DNA from 3 places in the Bacillus sp. C-3-6 genome. Region 3 is predicted to be linked to each of the others. Evidence: riboswitches for the same ligand, from Rfam matches in the RefSeq annotation. Region 3 holds a riboswitch; each other region holds the start of a gene.

The links. Region 3 has a riboswitch for S-adenosylmethionine ahead of mtnW (2,3-diketo-5-methylthiopentyl-1-phosphate enolase). Riboswitches for the same ligand answer to the same signal wherever they lie in the genome.
Region 1: another riboswitch for S-adenosylmethionine. It lies ahead of ACW0JX_RS15470 (M20 family metallopeptidase); the one in region 3 lies ahead of mtnW (2,3-diketo-5-methylthiopentyl-1-phosphate enolase).
Region 2: another riboswitch for S-adenosylmethionine. It lies ahead of ACW0JX_RS04045 (sugar ABC transporter substrate-binding protein); the one in region 3 lies ahead of mtnW (2,3-diketo-5-methylthiopentyl-1-phosphate enolase).

The regions. Positions count from the first base shown of each region.
Region 1 is NZ_CM137247.1:2,998,225-3,006,115, forward strand. It holds gene ACW0JX_RS15450 (MFS transporter) at 1-851, opposite strand, end outside; gene ACW0JX_RS15455 (TetR/AcrR family transcriptional regulator) at 914-1,510, opposite strand; gene ACW0JX_RS15460 (SDR family oxidoreductase) at 1,792-2,556, opposite strand; gene ACW0JX_RS15465 (Lrp/AsnC family transcriptional regulator) at 2,726-3,166, shown strand; gene ACW0JX_RS15470 (M20 family metallopeptidase) at 3,333-4,538, opposite strand; SAM riboswitch class I at 4,627-4,728, opposite strand; gene ACW0JX_RS15475 (AAA domain-containing protein) at 4,805-7,114, opposite strand; gene ACW0JX_RS15480 (VOC family protein) at 7,226-7,618, shown strand.
Region 2 is NZ_CM137247.1:792,088-799,978, reverse strand. It holds gene scrB (beta-fructofuranosidase) at 1-415, shown strand, start outside; gene ACW0JX_RS04070 (carbohydrate kinase family protein) at 412-1,353, shown strand; gene ACW0JX_RS04065 (hypothetical protein) at 1,366-1,617, opposite strand; gene ACW0JX_RS04060 (L,D-transpeptidase) at 1,721-2,482, opposite strand; gene ACW0JX_RS04055 (SDR family oxidoreductase) at 2,550-3,416, opposite strand; gene ACW0JX_RS04050 (NCS2 family permease) at 3,618-4,919, shown strand; SAM riboswitch class I at 5,008-5,113, shown strand; gene ACW0JX_RS04045 (sugar ABC transporter substrate-binding protein) at 5,202-6,314, shown strand; gene ACW0JX_RS04040 (sugar ABC transporter ATP-binding protein) at 6,311-7,798, shown strand; gene ACW0JX_RS04035 (ABC transporter permease) at 7,782-7,891, shown strand, end outside.
Region 3 is NZ_CM137247.1:3,850,318-3,858,208, reverse strand. It holds gene ACW0JX_RS19655 (GGDEF domain-containing protein) at 1-554, shown strand, start outside; gene ACW0JX_RS19650 (serine hydrolase) at 645-1,781, shown strand; gene ACW0JX_RS19645 (NAD(P)-dependent oxidoreductase) at 1,786-2,664, shown strand; gene ACW0JX_RS19640 (DUF3909 family protein) at 2,670-3,002, shown strand; gene ACW0JX_RS19635 (hypothetical protein) at 3,038-3,313, opposite strand; gene ACW0JX_RS19630 (1,2-dihydroxy-3-keto-5-methylthiopentene dioxygenase) at 3,613-4,125, opposite strand; gene ACW0JX_RS19625 (methylthioribulose 1-phosphate dehydratase) at 4,103-4,741, opposite strand; gene mtnX (2-hydroxy-3-keto-5-methylthiopentenyl-1-phosphate phosphatase) at 4,738-5,397, opposite strand; gene mtnW (2,3-diketo-5-methylthiopentyl-1-phosphate enolase) at 5,394-6,638, opposite strand; SAM riboswitch class I at 6,703-6,808, opposite strand; gene ACW0JX_RS19610 (pyridoxal phosphate-dependent aminotransferase) at 6,873-7,891, opposite strand, start outside.

The DNA.
Region 1 (7,891 bases), 850 kb from region 3:
CTTAAAGCAAATAAAGACAACGCTATGATTAATATAATTAATCCACCCGTAAGTATTTTCATTGTAAATTTATCAGCAAACTTGCCAATTATTATATTCCCAATTACCGTCGCACTACCATAGAGAGCAAGTAAATATGGAATACTTGCACTTGAAAACCCTGTAACATTTGTAAAGATAGGAGTGAAATAACTAAATGCTGCAAACGTACCACCAATAATGAACATACTTGTTATATACGCTGCCCAAAGATGAATATTCTTAAATCGCAGAAGTTCGTCTTTCCAATTTAATTGCTCTTTATTTGAAGAGGATGGTAACAACCGTTGAATCATAATCCCTGATACTAGCACAAGAACAGAAACAGCCCCAAAACTAATACGCCAGCCAAAATATTGCGAAATAACGGTCGTTATAGGTAAACCTAATACAGTTGCGAACATTAAACCTGCAAGTACAATTGATGCAGCTTTTCCCCTTGAATCAGAGTGAACCAATGTCGCAGAAAAGGAAATCGCAACTCCAAAAGCTGAAGCTGAAGCAATACCAGTTATAATACGTGAAATCATCATAATATCATAGTTCCAAGCGATAGCTCCGAGCGATTGACCAATTAAAAATATGAACATTAAAAACAATAATGCTTGTTTGCTGCGCATTCGTAAGAGGATTGCAGTTAAAATGGGGCCTCCTATTACCATTGCTCCTGCATAAGCTGAAATTAAATACCCAATAGATGATACAGGAACCTGGAATGCAAGAGCAAGTTCATTCATCATACCTGCAACCATAAATTCTGATGTAGTCATACAAAAGATTGCTAAAGCTAATAAATAAATAATCGATGGCATAAAAACACTCCTTATTCATTATTGTAATGATCGGTACAAAAATAGTGCGAAAAAAGAGCGCACTAAGCGCCACAAATAGACTCTATTGTTCCTTTGATAACTTGTTCAGACAACATCCGATTTTGCATCGATACATTAAGAACACGGAATCCGTAATAACTGCTTAAAAGCAGACTAGCTAATTCCTCAGCTGATTGCTTCTTTGAAATTTCACCTGTTTGCAATCCTTCCTCCATCACTGTTTCAATAGCTTGTTTAAGAAGTTCAACATGCTTCGAGAAAATTTCTTGTACCATTAAATCGTTTTTAGCACGTTCTATACTGGCATTAATCAATAAACATCCTTTTTGATCCATATTCTCAAAGTCTTCTTTCAATGCCCATTCAAAAAAATTACTTAATCGTTCTTTAACTGGAATTGAAGTATGTAACAATTTCCTTTGTTCCCTAATCCCAATTTCATGGTAGCGTTCTAATACTTGTTTATACAGTTCATGTTTACTACCGAAAGTATTGTATAAACTTCCTTTTCCAAGTCCTGTATCACTGCATAAATCTTGTGTAGAACACCCTTCATATCCTCTTAACCAAAATGTTTTCATTGCAACATCTACAATTGAGGAATAATCAAACTCTCGAGGTCTGCCGCGTTTATTCAATCGTATCCTCCTCTCATTTTAAAGATAACATGAATAGAATACCCTTTTTGTACCATGCGGTCAATAATTTTGTTTTATTGTTACTGTAAAATAAAATTTGATTATTTTAGATTACGAATAATGAAAAATAGCCCCCTTATTCAAATTGCCTAGCGAAAAAATCACGTTTTAATAGACTTCTTTATCATCCCTACCTTTCTATAAATTACTAGTTATGAAACAAGGATCGTTTCATAACTAGTAATTTACTTGATTATCTTGATAGGTATGGAGTAGTGCCCCTATAAACAAAACCCACCAGAAACATCTAAAATCTGCCCCGTTACCCAGCGGCTATCAGAAGAAGCAAGGAATGCTACTGCATCTGCAATATCTTCAACTTGCCCTATTCGCCCGAACACAGATGAGTTTGTAGCAAAATTTCGTATTTCTGGATTATCTAGCAATTTTGCATTGATATCTGTCTTCGTATATCCAGGCATAATTGTATTCACTGTTATACCTCTTTCTCCAAGGTGTTTAGCTAGAGGCAGTGTCATCGTATTAAGCGCACCTTTACTTAAGCCGTATGCAATTGAGCCTGTAAAACCAAGCCTTACTTCAGCTGATGAAATGTTAATAATGCGACCCTCTGCTCGTATTAATGGTAATGTTTGCTGAATTAAAAAGAATGGTGCTTTAATATTCACAGACATAATTTCATCAAAAACTTCTTCTGTCGTATTTTCAATCGTTCCTTGTGTACCTATCCCTGCATTGTTTACTAAAATATCAATCTCTGATGTACCAACTTTTATTTGTAATTCATTCTTTAACTGTTTTACTAGCTTTTTGACACCATCAATTGAATTGAGTTCAGCTTCAATTAAGAACGCTTTTCCTCCATTAGATTCAATCTCACTAATCGTTTCATCTGCAGCTGTTTTATTTCGGCCGTAGTGAATCGCAACTAATGCTCCATCTTTCGCCAATCTCATCGCAATCGCACGGCCAATTCCGCGACTCGCTCCTGTTACTAACGCTACTTTTCCATCAAGATTCTTCATTTTTTCCATCCTTCCTAAATTTCCGTTTGATAAAAACCTATACTTATATTTTCATGTAAACACCAATCATTTTAAATATAGATTTATAGGTAATTTAGTCCATTCGCTTATGATATTATAGTTATAATTCGTAATTTACTTTAGAAAACAAAAATAAGGAGGCTACACAATGCAAAACGCCGTAAAACTGGATGAAATCGATCATAAAATTATGAACTTGTTGTATGAAAATGCGAGAATTTCTGTTTCAGAAATAGGACGAATTATATCCATGACGCAACCTGCTGTAAAAGAACGTATTAACAAGCTTGAAGATCAAGGAGTTATAGCGGCTTATCGAACGAAATTTGAGCCTGCAAAAATTAATAAAAACATTCAAGCATTCATCATGTTTAAAACGAGCCAATGCTCTGATTTTATCCAGTATTGTAATGCAGCTCCTGAAGTAACAGATTTATTTCGAATTAGTGGGGAATTTAATTATATGATGAAGGTCATGAGCGATTCGATGGATTCCCTCGCTGCATTTTTAGACTCCTTAATGCAATTTGGCTTGTCATCTCCTTTAATAGTATTAAAGAGTGAATTTGAGGAGAAATTGTCGTTTTGATAAAGGGATACGTATTATCCTCACTAACAGTAAAAGTTTCTCTTTCTTGAGAAAAACCAACAAAATCAATGACTAGTAAACAAAAAAGAACATTGATATTTCAATGTTCTTTTTGTATCTCTACTTATTAATTAGATTACTCTTTGAAAAGAGCACTTTAATCCCCTTACCCTTGATTCCTCTGCGCCTCTCTAAACTCCTCCTTCACCTTCTCTAACAACCCTTCTTCCGTAATTAATCGATACGCCGTATTTGCTAATGCTTTTGCCGATGTAATTAATGCTTTATCTCCAAGTTCTGAACGTGCTGCTTCTCTAAATTCATTCGTATGTGCAATTAAATCATCTGGTCCGATTTTAATGTACGGATGAATTGTCGGTACGACTTGACTTACGTTTCCTGCGTCGGTTGAACCGATCCCTACTCTTTCTTTACGATTTACATCTTCACCTAATAGTTCTAGTTCTTCCGCTACGATATCGTTATATGTTTTTGTTACGAGTAATTCATCGATTTCATTTTGGAATTGATGAATTTTTACTTTTGTACCTGTTGCTAACGCTGCTCCCTCAGCAATGTTTTTTACTTTTTCTGTTACTTCTGCACATCTTTTTCGCGTTGCTGCGCGGATGAAGAATCTTGCTGCGGCATAGTCAGGAATAATATTAGGTGCTTTTCCTCCCTCTGTAATGACGCCATGAATTCTCACGTCTGACGGAAGTTGTTGGCGAAGTGCATTAATACCGTTATAAAGCTGAATAACCGCATCTAATGCGTTAATCCCTTCTTCTGGCGAAGCTGCAGCGTGAGCTGTTTTTCCGTAAAAATGAAAATCAAGTGGATCGACTGCTAGTGAAGGACTCGTTGTCGCTGTTTTTCCGCTCGGATGAATCATAAGCGCCGCATCAATGTCTTTAAATAAACCTGCCTTTACATAACTTGATTTCGCGCTACCATTTGGCCCGCCTTCTTCTGCTGGCGTACCAAACACAACAACTTCCCCGCCAATTTCTTCAAGCGTTTCTGATAATGCAATTGCTGCTGCAACACTAATTGTGCCGATTAAATTGTGACCACACGCATGGCCTAGTCCTGGTAAAGCGTCGTACTCCGCTAAAAATGCGATTGCTGGTCCTTGTTTTCCAGAGCTTTTTCGCGCGATAAATCCCGTTTCATGTCCAGCTATATTGTGCTGCAACTGAAATCCTGCACTGCCTAGCAATAAACTTAACGTTCTAGATGCATAAAACTCTTGGTTACCAATCTCTGGATTCGCATGAATATCATGACTTGTTTCTATGTACTTTTCCTTATTTCTTTCGATACTCTCTTCAATTGTTTTTCTTTGTGACGTTACTCCTGTCGCTCCCATTGTTCTTCCTCCTTTTATTTTCACGTAAAAAAGCCTCTTTCTAAAAGATAGAAAGAGGCTTCTGTATATACAGTCAAAATGAGCTTCTTTCTTATCTTTCAAGTTACCTTGCTGGAATTGGCACAGTATTCATAACGAATCCGCTGCCGAGGTATCATAGGGCCAGTCCCTCCACCTCTCGTGATAAGAATTTTCATAAAATTATATTAAATTATTTTTTATTCTAAGTTCATTCCAAGTAAAAGTCAAGGAATTCCTATCCGAATTTACCGAATATCTAAAAATCCTTTTAATACACCAATTGTTTCTGGTGCTTGCAGTCTTGCACATACGTACGGAAATTCCGTGCTACCTTCAAATATCATTTGAGATGTGAGCGGTGCGCCTGCCCAGAAGATTTCATCATCAATTACGATAAACGGGAATGCTTTATTTTGTCTTTGTAACTTTACATTTTTCAGTGGAACTGGTCCATCACTATAAACTGTTATCTGTGCATTTGTACGCATTAACGCTTGCCATACTCGCTTATCCACTTGTTTTGTACTTGGAAGTGAAATAATAATTTTTCGTTTTGCGGCTAGAATATCTTTTAATAGCCCTTTCGGCTCTTCAAGATTCATTTCCATAAACCAGCGTAAACGTTTCGAAATTTTCCGTTCCCACAATTGTCTTGATGTCGTGCGATCATACACATCTCCATGACGTTCTATATGAGCTGTTAATTGCGATAACGCTTGTTTTCTAGAAAGATTTTTACGCATATAATGGCAATCTGATAATTGAATGAACTTCCCTCTCGCCCTTGTCACTGCTACATTGACGAGGCGATGGTTTTTGTGATCAAAGAATAATACGCCAGGTCGTTCCTGCGGATAACTGTCAACTGTATCAAAGATCATCATATCTCTTTCAGAACCTTGGAACTTATGAACTGTCGCCGCTAAAACTGGTATGTTTTGATATTTCGTTCTCTGCAACATTTCTCTAATACACGTCGATAAAAAGCGAGACTGCGCCCTGTAAGGCGTCACAACACCAATGGATTGAACACCGTCTAACAGTCCGATCAACATCATTTGCATCGCTACTAAACCAGACATAATGTTAAAACGTGAACCAGAAGCAGCGTCTTTTAACGAAAAGGCTCCCATTTGACTCGTATCAAATAAAACGCTCGCCTCATTTGCGAACGGTTGCAATCGCGCAAGTTCTTTACGTTCTGAAACAGACGGATGGTCATAAACTCTATTTTTATAAATAAATGAGTTTGTAAACTTAGATATATCCGCATGCATACGTCTTTGTTCCTGCAGCATAAACAGGTTCGGATGTGCTTCTAATTTATTAACAGACTCAACAATCCCAGCATGGTAAAACATATCTTCCCCAAGCCATTTGCGAACGAGTTCATGGTTCGCCATCGCAATTGGAGGTAATTGTAAAAAATCACCGCAAACGACGATACGTTTTCCAAGTGAAGCAGCTAATGCGATTTGCGGAACGAACGCCATACTCACTTCATCTACGACAACTAAATCGAATGTACGCTCATAAATAAGTGAATCAATGGCACATTTCGATAAAGTTGCACCAATTACTTTCGCATTTTCAATATACTCTTTTTCTACTTCTTTAATTTTAGCCTTTTGCTTTCGAAGATCACTTTCAATCTCTTGTATACGCTTCTTATCAGCAGATGTTGCTTTATACGATAAGATTTTTTCACGAAGATCTTGTCGTGTCTCTTCTAAATAGAGTCTTTCCTCACCCCAAGATCCGTTCGTCGTTTCAACTAACTTAGATGCAAGTAACGTTTCATGATTTCGTATATGTTCATGCTGACTATAACCGTAACGAACAATTTCGCCAGGCGTCCATTTCTTTTTCTTTTCAATTTGCTTCGTTACTTCACTCATTAATACGTCTACTGCCGCGTTACTATGAGCTAACACAAGTACCGATTTTCCTTTTTGATAATGAGCCGAAATAATACGTGATAAATTGTAAGACTTCCCTGTTCCCGGCGGTCCCCATACGTACGTTGTCGGATTATAAAACGAACGATATGCCAGTTCATTTTTCGGATTTTTCATCTTCTCAATATGTTTCGGACTGCTCGTCCCATCAACAAGACGCTTTATACGATTACGTTTCAGCTTATCTTTACGTGCTTCTTTCAATCGCTCTTGCAGTTGCTCTAAAAGTTGCCACGGTTCACTGTATAAAACCGCTTCTCTTATTTCACCTTGTATATAATCATTTAATTTCAGTTCTATTTCTAATCCATGTACAGATAATACTTCTCCTGTCGCTTCCTCACCATCGAACTCAATTCGAATTGGTGAACCTTCAGGTAAGCTTACTTCCGAAATAAGCTGAAATATATACACTGTATTCTCATAATCTGTATATAAAAAACGACCGTTCATGATAGAAATTTTACTACCACCTATCGTTTTCCAATGTTTAATTTCATATGCTAATGCATAATGCCACTCTTTCATCGTTTCTGATAATGAAGGAGTTTGAGTAGTTGTATTCATCGTATAATCTCCTTCCTTCTCCCCAAACATACTTTCTCACTATACCATACAACACGCTAAAATTTGTAAGGTTTTTATCTTGCTTATTTTCTTAATTTTCAATAATATATTGTATATAATTTTCAGAAAGAAGGAATCTACATGCCAGTTAGAAGAATTGAACACGTAGGACTTATGGTTGCAAACTTAGAAGCATCTATCTCATTTTATGAAGAAGTAGTCGGCTTACAGCTCCTTAAACGTATGGGGCACCCGAATCCAGATTTAAAACTCGCTTTTTTAGGTGTGGAAGAATCGAAAGAAACGATACTCGAACTCATTGAAGGCTACAATTCTTCCTTGCCAGCAGAAGGAAAAGTACATCACATTTGCTTTAAGGTAGATTCATTAGAGGATGAAATTGAAAGAATACAAAAACACGGCGTAACCTTTTTACTAGGAGAAGAAATCGAAACATTACCAGATGGAACACGTTACATATTCTTCGCTGGTCCTGATGGGGAGTGGATTGAGTTTTTTGAGACGGAGAGATAAAGGGAAACTTTAGTCAGCCCACAATAAACGGGATAATAACTTTATGATCCACATAAGGAGTAGAAACTGATGAATACAGTTTTTATTATCGTTTTTTGGTACTTATACTATTGATGTCATGGGGGTATTTTGCAATTCAAAAATGCTGTTTACTTATAGCAGTATCTTTTACGAATGCAAAAACAGCCAAAATACGCAAGCAGTTCCGCATAAAAACTTGCATATTTTAGGCTGTTTAATTGTACTCCTTATTTTGTTAAAGTTACCCGTCAA
Region 2 (7,891 bases), 2.2 Mb from region 3:
ATTAAATGTATTATCAACGCTTGATGATGAAGACTCCTATGAATTAATTGTTACACTTAAAACAGAAGATGCAAAGCGTTTTGGACTTTCTCTCTTCCACAATGAGGAGGAATGTTTCCCCATTACATTTAATCGGGAACAAGGTACTATTTCTATAAACAGGGGCAACTTCTACCATCAATTTGGCGAAGAATATGGATTTGAACGCTGTAAAAAAATCGATATTCAAGATACGATAGAACTACAAATATTTGTAGATAAAAGCATCGTGGAAATTTTCTTATACGATGGTTCAACAGTCTTTACGTCCCGAGTTTTTCCTCGAAAAGACATGAAACATCATATCGCAATCTTTTCAGATGCAAAACTAAACTTTACCATCACACAATATAAGCTGAAAAGAGGGATTGTATGAGAAATGTCTTTTGTATAGGTGAACTATTAATTGATTTTGTGTGCCGAAATACTAACGTTTCTTTAGTAAACGGTTCAGATTTCGAAAAAAAAGCTGGTGGAGCACCCGCTAACGTTGCTGCTGCGATTACAAAATTAGGTGGATACGCTACATTTATGGGGCAAGTAGGAAACGACCCATTTGGTGAGTTTCTTGAACAAACTTTACAGCGTGCACAAGTCGATACATCCATGCTCATAAAAGATAAACAAACAACACTCGCATTCGTATCCATCGATCAAGATGGCGAACGTGATTTTACTTTTATGCGTGGTGCAGATGGTGAATATCAATTCAATAGCATTGATTTATCAAAAATACAAACGAATGATTTAATACATTTCGGTTCAGCGACAGCTTTACTATCAAGCCCATTAAAAGAAACGTATTTTAAGTTGTTACAATATGCGAAAGATAAGGGCCATTTTATTTCTTTTGATCCAAATTATCGAAGTGCACTCATTACAAATACAGAACAATTCTCTCAAGATTGTCTAACCTTTATAAAACATGCACACTTCGTAAAAGTAAGTCAAGAGGAAGCTACTATGCTCTCTAAAGAGAGTGATTTACAACAAGCTGCACTCAAATTATTAAATTATGGCGCAAAAGTAGTAGCTATTACACTTGGAAAAGACGGTACCCTTCTTGCGACAAATGAAGGTCAAACCATTGTCTCTTCTATTTCCATTCAACAAGTCGATACAACTGGTGCTGGTGATGCTTTCGTTGGAGCAATGTTATATCAGATTTCCCAAAGTGAACATACACTTTCGTATCATTTCAAAGACTTAACAGCGTTTATCTCCTTTGCAAATAAAGCAGGCGCTATCACATGTACGAATTACGGTGCAATTGCCTCTCTTCCATCATTAACAGATATAAAAGCATACGATTAATCGTATGCTTTTTTACATTCCTCTCCAAAAATCATGCATAATAAAAAAGTACAAAATAACGAGAACGGCCGTCCCGCATAGGGTAATGCGCCGATATATACTCTTCTCTCCTTCCCTCGCTTTCACAAACGCCCAAATAAATCCGAAGAATAATATTAAATCAACATATGGAACATAAAAAGAAAAGACGAGAAACGCATATAAATACACGATAAATAAACAGGTCGTTACTAAGAAAACTTTAAACGCAAATTCACTTTTCATAATATAACCGCCCCCTATCTGTACTGTATTATATTCAGCAAAATACAATAGTTGCAGTTAAACTCCAAGTATAAATAAGCTACCGTCTATAATACGGTAGCCATTACGGAACATTGTATTTCCGTTTATATATATTACTTAAAATCGAAGAAGGAATTTGCTCGTAACGAATTTTCTCTCCTTTTTCATCTATAATATACGAATTGTTTCCTATATAATATATTCCATCTTTTCGTTTTGAGTACACCGGATATCTTTCATTTGGCAATACAGTTTTTACCTTTGTTAACTGTCCATTTGGTTCTTGCCAATATATATCCGCGCGGTCTACTAACGTAAGTATTCCAATTTGTTCTTTTTCTATTTTTCGACCATTCCAGCTCACAACGCGATAACCAAGCTTATTCGCTTCATATTCGGGGCTCGTATGAAAACGAGAAATGATTACTTTTGTTTGTAATTGTACTCGGTCATATAACCATTGTATATCCCTGTCATGCATGCGAATACAGCCATTTGATTCCCTACTTCCAATCGTCCATTCCCGGTTTGTCCCATGAATCGCATATTCATTCTTATCTAGCCCAAGCCATCTCGTACCAAGAGGGTTATTCGGTGCACCCCCAGCTATTTTTTTTCGATGGTATTCTTTATTTTTAAATTTCGTTATAATACAAAAATTACCTTCAGGCGTAGGTGTACGATCTCTTCCAGTCGTTACTGGAAATGTTTTTGTGTAATTTCCATTCTCAAAAAAAGACAACTGGTTTGTCGTAAGATTAACTAGTATTAAATGATCTGTATCAGCAAAAGCACTAACCGGTAGGAAGAAAAATAATAGTAAGACGAAACATACCCTTTTCACCTATATCCCCCCCTAGCGCTCACCATAATAATTGTAATTAGCTTTACTTTGCTCTTATAAATGAAAACTATCCATTTACAATAACGCCCCCATTTACATGTATCATTTGTCCGGTAACATAAGAAGAATCACCAGACGCTAAATATACGTATGCCGGCGCTAACTCATATGGTTGACCAGGCCGTTGCATCGGGACATTGCTTCCAAACTGAGAGACTTTCTTCTCATCAAAGCTCGATGGAATAAGCGGTGTCCAAATCGGTCCCGGTGCAACACCATTTACACGAATCCCTTTTTGCACTAATGATTGAGAAAGTGATCTTGTAAACGCTACAATTGCTCCTTTCGTTGCGGAATAATCAATTAAAGTTTCATTTCCTTCGTATGCAACGATAGACGCGGTATTTATAATGACATCCCCTTGCTTTAAATGAGAAAGTGCGGCTTTCGCAACGTGAAAATAAGAAAAAATATTAATACGAAAAGTCTTTTCTAGCTGTTCTGCTGTAATATACTCTAGTCCTTGCTGCGGATATTGCTGCGCGACATTATTTACTAAAACCTGTAAACTACCTAGCTGCTGGACGGTCTCTTGAACAACATCTTTACAATGCTGTTCATCACTTAAATCACCCGGCAACAATACACACTTTACACCTTCTTTCTCAACATATTGCTTCGTCTCATTAGCATCTTCTTCCTCATCTAAATAAGCAATCGCAATATTTGCTCCCTCTTTCGCAAAAGCGATGGAAACAGCTCGTCCAATCCCACTATCTCCCCCTGTAATTAATACATTCTTTCCTTTTAACTTTTCGCTACCTTTATAATTTGAATCTTCAAACTGCGGAAGTGGATTCATTAATGATTCAATACCAGGCTGTTTATTTTGATGTTGCGCTGGCATTGTTACAAAGTTTTTTTGCTGTGGCATAGCTTCTTTCAACTCCTTTTCCTTATAATGTGCATAATAAAAACTGAAATTCACACATCAAGTTACGATTAATATTCGAATTTAAGACACAAAATATGAATTGTTGTAAACTTTTTATACAAAACTATTGCAAAATAGTTAAAAAACGAATATTATATATAACTGTTGTGAAAATTATTCGTAAACAGAAAGGATGTTTATATGTTTAACCTTTCAAAACATAAAACTTCTATTAAAACTGAAATTATGGCAGGTATTATTACCTTCTTAACAATGGCATATATCATTGTCGTAAACCCTGTTATCCTTGGGGATGCAGGTGTTCCATTTGAACAAGCATTTACAGCAACAATTATCGCTGCTGTTGTCGGAACATTATTTATGGCAATCTTTACAAACTTACCAATCGCAATCGCGCCAGGTATGGGATTAAATGCTTACTTCTCTTACTCTGTTGTAAAAGCTCATGAAGGCATGACTTTCGCAATTGCATTCTCTGCTGTATTCGTAGCAGGTATGATTTTAATTTTGTTATCATTCACATCTTTCCGTACAAAATTAATGGAAGCAATTCCTGAAAACTTAAAACATGCAATTACTGCTGGTATCGGTCTTTTCATCGCCTTTATCGGTTTACGTTTAACAGGTATCGTTACAAAAAATGATGCAAACTTAGTTGGACTTGGTGATCTTCACTCTGCTCCAGTTCTACTAGCATTGGCTGGGCTTGGAATTACTATTGTTCTTATGTCTTTAAATGTAAATGGCGCACTATTTATTGGTATGCTATTAACTGGTATTATCGCTTTCTTCACAGGACAGTTAACATTCTCAAACGGTGTTACATCAATGCCTGGATTACCAGAAGGAATTATCGTTTCAAATCCAATTACTGCTGTATCTGACGTAATTAACTACGGATTATATGGCGTTGTATTCTCATTCTTCCTTGTTACACTATTCGATACAACAGGTACATTACTTGGGGTAGCTCAACAAGGTGGATTTATGAAAGACGGAAAGCTTCCAAAAGCTGGACGAGCTCTTCTATCTGACTCATTTTCAGCAACAATCGGTTCTATGTTCGGAACAACACCATCAACAGCTTACATTGAATCATCTGCTGGTGTTGCAGCTGGTGGTCGTACTGGTTTAACAACTGTTACAGTAGCTGTTCTATTCGCACTAGCAGCATTCTTCGGCCCATTAGTAAGTGCTGTTTCTGGTGTATCAGCTATTACTGCACCATCATTAATTATCGTTGGTAGTCTTATGATGGGTTCAGTTCGCCACATCGATTGGGATGCATTTGATGAAGCATTCCCAGCATTTTTAGTAATCTTAAGCATGCCACTTACATCAAGTATCGCAACAGGTATCGCACTTGGATTTATTTCATATCCACTTATGAAAGTGGCAAAAGGTAAATTCCGTGCTGTTCACCCACTTGTGTATGTATTTGGAATTTTGTTTGCTTATCAATTGATATTCTTACCACATTAAAATCCCTCTTCCTGAGGGATTTTTTTATAAATACTGTTTGACAATACCATTCGTTTGTGGAATAATTCAAAATAGTTAAATATTCGATGTCTTATCAAGAGCAGGTGGAGGGATGAGCCCTACGAAGCCCGGCAACCGACCCATTTATGGGCACGGTGCTAATTCTTACAACACATTGTGTTGAAAGATAAGAGTAATATGATAAGGCGTCTTTTCTATATGAAAAGGCGTTTTTTATTTTCACTCCCTCCTCTCTCTTTTTAGTTTAGGAGGGATTTTTTTATGAAAAAATTATGTTCCATCGTACTTATTTTTCTCTTATTTACATTAGCGGCTTGTACAAATGAACAAGATGCTATCTCTTCACAAAAGCAACAAACTGTGAGAAAGGCGACTACAACGGTAGAAAATCAATTACAAACAGAAATTCCAAGCCAAATGAAGAAGCCATTAAAAATCGCATTAATTATGCAAATGTCCATCGGAACTTTTTCCTCTCAATATATTGAGGGTGTCAAAAAACAAGTTGAGCTATTTGGCGGCAGTGTACAAGTCTACAATTCTGATAACGATTTAGCAAAAATGGCTGCAAATTTAGATACTGCTATTAATTCAAAAGTGGATGGTATTTTAATTGATCATGGCCGTTCTGAAGCACTAAAACCTGGAGTAGAAAAAGCGTTACAGGCGAACATTCCCGTAGTTGCGTTCGATAACGATCTACGCTTGCCAGGTGTGACAATTATTGATCAAGATGACTATAGTCTTGCATGGAAATCATTAAAAACGTTAGCGGAAGATTTGAATGGACAAGGAAATATCGCAGTTGTATGGGTCGGCGGATTTGCTCCAATGGAACGTCGCAATGTTATCATTGATGCTTTTTATAAACGGTATCCAAATATAAAAGAAGTTGCAAGATTCGGTACTGCTAGTAATAACACACCGCTCGATACACAAACACAAGTAGAAGCTTTACTAAAGAAATATCCGAAAAAAGGCGATTTACAAGCTATTTTCGCTTCGTGGGATGAGTTTGCTAAAGGGGCTGTTAAAGCACTTGAACAAGCTGGTCGTACAGATATAAAAGTATATGGCATTGACTTAAGCAATGAAGATTTACAGCTCATGCAAAAAGAAAACTCACCTTGGACTGCTACAGCTGCAACTGATCCAGCTGAAGTAGGTAAGGTTCAAGTACGATTTTTATACAAAAAAATCGCTGGTGAACAAACGCCAGATATTTATTCACTAGAACCTTATTTAGTAAAGAAAAATAGTTTACCAAAAGAAAATATAACAATGGATCAGTTATCAAAATATATAAACGGTTGGGGAGACTCAAAAGATGCATATTCCCCTTGGATGAAAAAATTAGAGAAGGAGAAAAAATGATGACGTTCTCTCTTCAAAACATTACACATTCTTATCATGTCACTACACCTGTTCTAGAAGATGTTTCTATTCATATTCAAAAAGGAAAAGTACACGCTTTACTAGGCATGAACGGTGCGGGAAAAAGTACTTTACTAAAAATAGCAACTGGTGAAATTCAACCAGTTGTTGGCGATATAAAAATTGATACTCAGTCTGTTTCCTTTACTTCACCGCGCGATGCAAAAAAGCATGGCATTTCTTTCGTAACACAAGAAGTAGATCACGGGCTTATTCCCGGATTATCTGTATTAGAAAATGTACTAATCGATCATTTAGCAATGCAAAATAAAGTACTATTTTCAAAGTCCAAATTAGTCGCACTTGCTAAACAACATTTGCAAACTGTACAGGTAAATTTAAATGTTTCGGAAGATGTTTCAAACTGTTCATTACATGAAAAACAATTACTTCTTATCGCAAGAACTTTATCTAACAATACAAATTACCTTTTATTAGATGAACCTACTTCTTCTCTTGGACCAAAAGAAGTTGAAACCTTTGGGAAACTATTAAAAGATTTAACATCAAAAGGAATTGGCATCCTTTTAGTTTCTCATCGTTTATCAGAGATTCGAAATTTCGCGGATGATGTAACTGTATTACATAATGGTCAAGTTGCCCTTTCTGAAACCATTACAACGATTACAGATCAACAAATTGTGGAAGCAATGACTGGAAAACAACTTACACTTCCTATTAATACAGCACCAAAAACCGGGAGCGAGGAACTATTTAAAGTACAAGAGCTTCTATTACACGAAGGTCATTCTCCCCTTACTCTTACAATACGAAAAGGAGAAACTGTTGTGATATACGGATTAATTGGAAGTGGAAAAACAACACTTGCTGAAACGTTATTTGGTGCTCGTCATACTTATCACGCAGAAATAGACGGTCAAAAACTAACGATTAAAACACCACGAGATGCGATTAAAGCGAAAATCGCACTTGTACCAGAAGAAAGAAGAAAACAAGGCGTATTTCTTTCGGAAGATATTATAAATCACACAAATTTACATCAATCAGGTTGGAAACGAAAACAAACCGAATTAAATGATGCTACTACAGCAATTTCTTCTTTCGGTATTTCACCAAATGAGCCAAAGGCACTTATTCATTCACTTAGCGGTGGAAATCAACAAAAAGTCTCAATTGCAAAGTGGAGTGGATTCAAACCTAATCTATTTCTTTTAGACGAGCCAACTAAAGGTGTAGACATCGCTGCGAAACAAGACATTTTTCAATTCATTCGCAACATTACAGAAAACGGAAGTTCCGTAATTTATTTCACAGGAGAACAAGATGAAGCGTTGCATATCGCTGATCGCATTCTTATACTGGCAAACGGAGAATTTGTAGGTGAATACTTACCAAGCGAACTATCTCCTGAACAGCTTTTACATTTATCTGAAGGGAGCTATTCCATTGAATCTCGTTCATAAAACGAAAACTAAGAAACTATATTTACCTACTCATCTTTTTTATCAATTTAGTACAATTGCTATTATTATAGGTGTTACAATTTTTTTCTCTAT
Region 3 (7,891 bases):
TTATTGTAAAGTGCACGGAAATTACAGAATTAGATGAAATCTATCAAGAGCAAGAAAGACTTGCTATGGTAGATTCATTGACAGAGATTTATAATCGTTTAAAGTTTCAACAAATACTAGAGGTAGAGTGGGAAAAGGTAATACGTAGTGATGAGAAAATAGCTATCATTTTATTTGATATAGATAATTTTAAAACGGTTAATGACACATATGGTCATGATTTTGGTGATTTGGCATTAATACAACTTGCAGAGCTTATGAAATCTAAAGTGGAGCAACAACATGTATTTGCAAGATGGGGAGGAGAAGAATTCATTATATTAGTGACAAATACAGTAGAAAAGGAAGCATTTCAAGTTGCGGAGTCATTACGATTCTTCATTGAAACAAAGCAATTCACTGGAATTTCGAAGCTAACAGCTAGCTTTGGAGTTGCGTTATATGAACAAGGAACTACAAGAGAAGAATTAATGCAACGAGCGGACATTGCATTATATGAAGCGAAAAAAAATGGGAAGAATCAAGTATGTGTGTATAGAAAAGAAAAAATGTAATTTTTCGCAACAAATTGTTGCGATTTTTTTTTATTGTTTGATAATAGAATAGGGGGACAATTTTTAGCGAAGGAATTATGGAGGATCAATATGATAAAAAAAGTAATGGTGATGGTTTCACTGTCTGCTATAGTTGGCGGCGGAGTATACTATTTTCTTGTTAGCCCCAATATAAAGGAAAACACTGTATTAACAACTAAAGTGAATCCTACTATTGAATCAGAAGTACAAGGGAATATAGAAGAAAAAGAAGAGCAACAAATTGATTATGCTAGCATATCTCAAAAATTAGATCAATATTTAGTCGGAAAGCAATTTAATGGAACAGTTTTGGTAACAGATAAAGAGCGTGTTATATTGAATAAAGGATATGGGTATGCTGATGTTCAAAATAAAATAGAAAATACGCCTCAAACAAAATATCGTATTGGTTCTATTACGAAAACAGTTGTTGCCACATCTATTTTACAGTTGCAAGAACAAGGTAAATTGAATATTCAAGATAATGTAAATAAATATATTCCTTCATTTCCGGAGAATAAAAATATTACACTATATCATTTATTAACCCATACCTCTGGTTTACCTGAACATGCGAAAGGAAATGTGAATGCTGCTTCCCGTTTACAGTTAATTAATTGGATTGGACGTCAAAATTTAGAATTTCCTGCAGGAACAGGTTGGAGATATACAGATTATAATTATATGGTTCTTGCTTATATAATAGAACATATCTCGAAAAAACCTTTAGGAGATTACATAAAAGAAAACATATTTGTAAAAGCAGATATGCATGAATCCGGTATGGGAAATATGGTACCTGGAGATAAAAATTTTACAAAGGGTTATGTGAAAAAAAATCAAGAGCTTGTACCAGCGCAGAAGTTAGGCATGGATTGGCTATATGGTTGTGGTGAGATGTATACGACAGTTGGAGATATGAAGAAGTTAGACGAAGCAATTATAAATGGAAAACTTCTTTCTGAACAAAGTATACAAGCAATGTTTTCGCCTTCAGCAGAACGGAAATATGCATTTAGTTTTTATATATATCCAGATTATTTTCATAATCATGGTGTATTATCTGGTTGGAACACTTTCAATAATTTTAATAAAGAAAAAGGAATTTTTGTTATGTTATTTTCAAATGTAAAAAATAGTATGGATGATGACTTTAATAAAGAGTTCCGAAAGATGGTAAATGATTTATTAGAACAAAGGGGATGAGAAAATGGAACATAAAACTTTATCAATAGGTTTCATTGGTATTGGCGTAATGGGAAAAAGTATGGTTTATCACTTAATGCAAGATGGTCATAAAGTATATGTATATAATAGAACGAAAGCAAAAACAGATTCTTTAGTGCAAGATGGTGCACAATGGTGTGATACGCCAAAAGAGTTAGTGAAGCAAGTTGATATTGTAATGACAATGGTTGGATATCCACATGATGTAGAAGAAGTGTATTTTGGTATAGAAGGAATTATAGAACATGCAAAAGAAGGTACGATAGCAATTGACTTTACGACATCTACACCTACTTTAGCAAAACGTATTAATGAAGTTGCAAAAAGCAAAAATATATATACGTTAGATGCACCTGTCTCAGGAGGAGATGTTGGTGCGAAAGAAGCAAAACTCGCAATTATGGTAGGTGGAGAGAAAGAAATATATGATAGATGCTTACCTTTACTTGAAAAGTTAGGAACAAACATTCAATTACAAGGACCAGCTGGGAGTGGACAACATACAAAAATGTGCAATCAAATTGCGATTGCTTCCAATATGATTGGAGTATGTGAGGCTGTTGCTTACGCGAAGAAGGCTGGATTGAATCCAGATAAAGTGTTAGAGAGTATTTCAACAGGGGCAGCAGGTAGTTGGTCATTAAGTAATTTAGCTCCTCGAATGTTAAAAGGAGACTTTGAGCCAGGATTTTATGTAAAGCATTTTATGAAAGATATGAAAATTGCTTTAGAGGAAGCAGAAAAATTACAATTACCAGTCCCAGGCTTAAGTTTGGCGAAAGAATTGTATGAAGAGTTAATTAAGGATGGCGAAGAAAATAGTGGAACACAAGTATTATATAAAAAATATATAAGGGGGTAAACGAGGTGGACCTTCAAAAGTTTGATGAGATGATTGATACTGTACAGCGAGCTACTTGTATGCAAATTAATGAAAAACAAAAAGAAGCTTTTAAACAAAAATATGATTTTGAACCAGACTTTGAATATGGAAGAGATGAGAAGGGGCATTATGTAATTCGAACCTCTAAAAAGATGTTAGAAGAAATGGAGTTTTATTTGGCATTGAAATATGATCGTGATGGAGTGGATCTTTATATGCAAGCTGAGATTGACGGTATATTTCATGTATCTGTTAGCTATGGTGAAGATGCCCTACATCTACAAGAATTGTTTCAATTTCTAGAAGAAAATAAATAAAAGTCCTCATTTGAGGACTTTTATTTATTTAGTCATTATAAGTTAGAAGCGCGGCGACATCGTTCAACCGGGAATGGGATAATTTGTGCGATGTGATTAGGACCAAATTGTTTTGTACGAGCATGGCGTATTATATAAAAAGCACACAGAATTGAAACAGGAATAGCGCCGAATAAACCAAATAATAAAGCGCTTACACAAGATGCGACAAATCCTAAAACACCAATTTCTAACTCTTCCATAATAGCTCCTAAAATAACAGGAAATGCTCCACATGTAACTCCAAGTATAAGTGCGATAAGTAAGTTCATGATTATCCCCCTCTGTTTGCGATATTATTTTCCTTCTTAGTTAATTGTAGTATATCACATGTAAAACAGAATTTTCAGAAAAATTTCAATAAATGTTCAATAAATGTTCAATAAATGTTCAAAAAATACACTTGAAAAATCAAGACGTTAAATTTGTGATGAAATGGTACTTTTGAGTAAATAAAAAATCAGGCTTATTTCAAAAGTGAAATAAGCCTGTTCCATAGGAGGATGTATATATGTAGAGTGAATAAAAGTTTGGAAAAGGGGATCCAAGTCCTTTTATTCAACTAACTACCTTAATAGATTGGAACCCAGCCTTCAGTTGTCACAAAAATACGAATAGCTACAACTTGACGATCATCTTGCAAGGTAAAATAATGTCTTGCATTTTCTGGAACAGATATTAGATCGCCTGGCTCAAGTTCAACATCAAAGAATTTCCCATCTTTGCCTTCAATAGCGAAAATGCCATGACCACTGACGATAAAGCGGACTTCGTCGTCTGTATGATGATGTTCTTTTTGGAAATTAATTAATAATTCGTCAAGGTTAGGTGTGCTATTTGAAAGTGAAATTACATCATGTGCTTTATAACCTCGACGTGCTGAAACATCAGCGATTTCTTTTGAAAAAACAGCTAATATTTCAGCTTTGTTTTCATCTGTTAAAGAATAATTTTCATTTAAATGAGTAGGAAGTTTAGAAATATTCCATTTCTCATATAAAACGCCTTCCTCTTGTAGAAATTTAGATACTTCCACTTCATTTTCAATACGAGTATTTACTTCATGAATACGAATTTGCGCCATTAGAAACGCCTCCTTGAATTGATAATAGTTTTATATGAAATTGGAATAAAAACTCATAAGCTTCTAATCTCTTCTTTGCATCAAAGCTATCTCGGCCCCATACGGTAATACCGTGGTTACGAATTAATACCGCTCCCGAATCACCTTGTATATGCTTTCGGAAGTTTTCTCCAAGCGTTGGGATATGGGCATGGTTTTCGATAATAGGAATGTGAATTGTTGCACCTTCTTCCCAAATATCGAGAGCTTTAATAATTTCTTGATTTTGAAGGGTAACTGCATCACTATATAAATTTGTGATGACATTATTATCAGTTGTATGAACATGAAGTACGCACCCGGCATTCGTATTGTTATAAATATGTGTATGCAATATTGTTTCTGCTGAAGGGCGTAATTCAGTCTCTAAAACGGGAACTCCTACATGATCTACTAATAGAAAATCATCTGGAGTGGTTTTTGTTTTATCTTTACCGCTTGCTGTAATGAGAAAAGTAAGTGGCTCATGACTAACTTTTATAGAAATATTACCACTTGTTGCTGGGAACCAATTTCGAGTTGTTAATTCTTTTTTTATCTCGCTTAAGTCATACCATTGACGAAAAAGTTGTTTCATGATTTCACCTCCAACAAATGTTTTAATTCATTTTGAATATCATGGAATGTTTCAAACGGTGTATAAGCAATATAATTCTCTTCACACTTTGTAATAAGGAAGTCACGAGCAAATACTTTATCTGCTTGTTTCGCAGCTTGTAAATCAGTAATTGAATCTCCAATCACAATATGGAAGTCATTCGTATCACTTAATTTTCGGATGAGTGATGATTTACATAATCCGCAATGATTTTGACAATGATGATCACAAGGATGAGGCCAATTCACCGTAATGTATTCATTTGAAAAATCTGTTTCATTACAGTAAATTTGCTCTTTTGGAATGAGTCCTTGTAAGAGTGGATAGACGAAGAAATCCATTCCACCTGATATAACGTAAAAAGAAATGTTATTTTCATTTACAAATTGTATAAATTCATGAAAACCATTACGAATTTCAGCAGTTTCTATTAAAAATTGAATAATTTCATCGTGCAGATGAGTAGGTATTAATCGAAATAATTGAGAAACACCTTCTTGAATAGATAGCTCTTGTGATAAAATTCTATTCTTTACTTCTTCAGCTTCTGGTGGTGCGAATTTTTCCATAATGGACATAATGTTATCATTATTTGTAATCGTGCCATCGAAATCACAAAATACTTGAATACTCATAATTTCACCTCATGAGAGGGATTTCCCCATATTTGTAGTGCACTATGCAAATTTATGTCATCTACTTCATGGAGTGGTTTATTTTGCAAAGTAGCATCAATTGCAGTACGGAAAGCTTTACCACCGCCTTGCGCTCCATTTGGATGTCCATGTATCCCGCCGCCAGCATTAATAACAACATCTTTACCGAAATCTCGTACAATAAAGGGAACGAAACCAGGGTGAATACCAGCAGATGGAACAGAAAAGCTCTTCTTGAAAAATGCATCGTCTTCAGTTAAATATTTTGAGATAGCAAGAGCTTCCTCTTTTTCTAGCGCAACACTTCCGTATGGAGATGGGAATAATGAAAAGTCAGCCCCAGCATAGCGTAGTAGCTTTCCGAGTAATAATGGAGATGAAATTCCATATAACTTAGATGCTGAATAAGCACCACTTACAGCAGGGTGTGCCATAATAGGAACTGGGATTTCATCATCTTCTGCAAGTGATTGTAGTACATCTAGTCCGTAAGCAAATACGTTAAATAATAGAATATCAGCTCCAGCTTGCACTGCACGTTTCGCATTTTCTTTTAAATCAAAAGTTCGTCCTGTTAAATTTACGGCATATAACGTTTTATGTCCGTATGTTTCATATACGGATTGTAAAACTTCTTTTCCAGATACAATGCGTTTCGTAAGTGGTGTTAATGCATTTTCAAATAATATTTCATCATCTTTTACTATATCTACACCACCACTTGCTTGATCACGTAATTGCGTTTTTAAATACCCAATATTTCGTCCAATCATTCCTTTAAAAATACTCATTAAAAGGGGACGATCATGCACTTGTAAAAGGTTTCGAATACCATCTATCCCGAATTTTGGACCAGGAAAATGTTTTTTTAACTCGTCTGAAAAAGTTAAGTCAATTAATTTTACTTCGCCATCAAGGGATAGCTTTCCAAATGTAGTCGTTAAAATTGCTGGTAAATCTGGACTGAAGTTTAATAACGGATATTCGATTTTAATAATTCCGCGTTTTACTTTTTTACGTAAATACGAATTCGTATGTTCATGTTCAGCTAATTCCTCAACATGAATGACATTGCCTTTATGCTGTTTTAATTGTTCTTGTAATAAGTGTGGCAAATGAGTCCAAGAGCCAATTGTTAAACCAAGTGCAATTTGCTCAGCTTTTTTTTCTAAGTTATGTGAACCGTCATGGATCAAATACGTCGCTATTATTCCGCTCATTGTTATAACCTCCTAGTTAAATAAAAAAACCTCTCAGCTAAGGAGAGGTTTTTTTACAACCAGCTCCTTATCTGTCAGCATAATGCTGCGAGAATTAGCACCGTGTCTACGATTGTAGATCGGTTGCCGGGTTTCGTCGGGCTCGTCCCTCCACCTGCTCTTGATAAGAAGTATTTAGAAATGTTTAAATTTTTAAGATAACTGAATTTTGTCAGATATTTTTCATGTTGTCAATTACTTTTTGAAAAAATTTAATTTATCAATTCGATTAATGGCTTCTCGTAATCTATCTTCTGTATGCAAGAGACCAACACGGACATACCCTTCGCCATGTTCACCAAATCCAACACCAGGAGCAACTGCAACATGTGCTTTTTCTAGTAAAATATCAGCAAATTGCTCAGAGGTATATCCTTTTGGAACAGGAAGCCATGCAAAGAATGATCCGGTTGGAATGTCTACATTCCAACCAATTGAGTGACAAGCTGAAATAAGAGCGTTTCTCCGAGATTCGTAACTATTTACAAGATCTACTACACAAGACTGTGAACTTAATAGTGCTTCGCGAGCAGCATCTTGAATTGCACCAAAAATACTAACATACATATGATCTTGCAATAGGTTAATGGTTTCGATGACACTTTCATTTCCAACTGCAAAAGCAATACGCCAGCCAGCCATATTGAAAGTTTTTGATAACGTGTAAATTTCAATTCCTATATCTTTCGCACCATCTGCTTGCAAGAAACTAACAGGTTTTTGACCATCAAATCCGATAGCACCGTAAGCGAAATCGTGAACAACTAATATATTATGTTTATTAGCAAAATGAATGGTTGTATCAAAAAAATCTTTTGATGCAGTAGCACCTGTAGGGTTATTTGGATAGTTTAAAAACATTAACTTTGCCCGTTCAGCGATAGAGTCGTCAATTTTTTTATAATCCGGTAAAAAATGATTTTCTGCAATAAGCGGCATGGTTTCAAAGTGTGCCTTTGCTAAGGCAACCCCAGATAAATAATCTGGATAGCCTGGATCCGGAACGAGAATTGTATCACCAGGATTTGTAAAACAAATTGGTAATTCTACTAGTCCAGCCTTCCCACCAAACAAAATAGCAACTTCAGTTTTTGGGTTTAATTCGACGCCGTACTCACGTTTATAGAATGTAGTCACGGCTTCCTTTAAGCTTTCATGTCCGCGAAATGGCGGATATTTATGATGAATGGTCTTTTCGGCAGCATCTTGTAAAG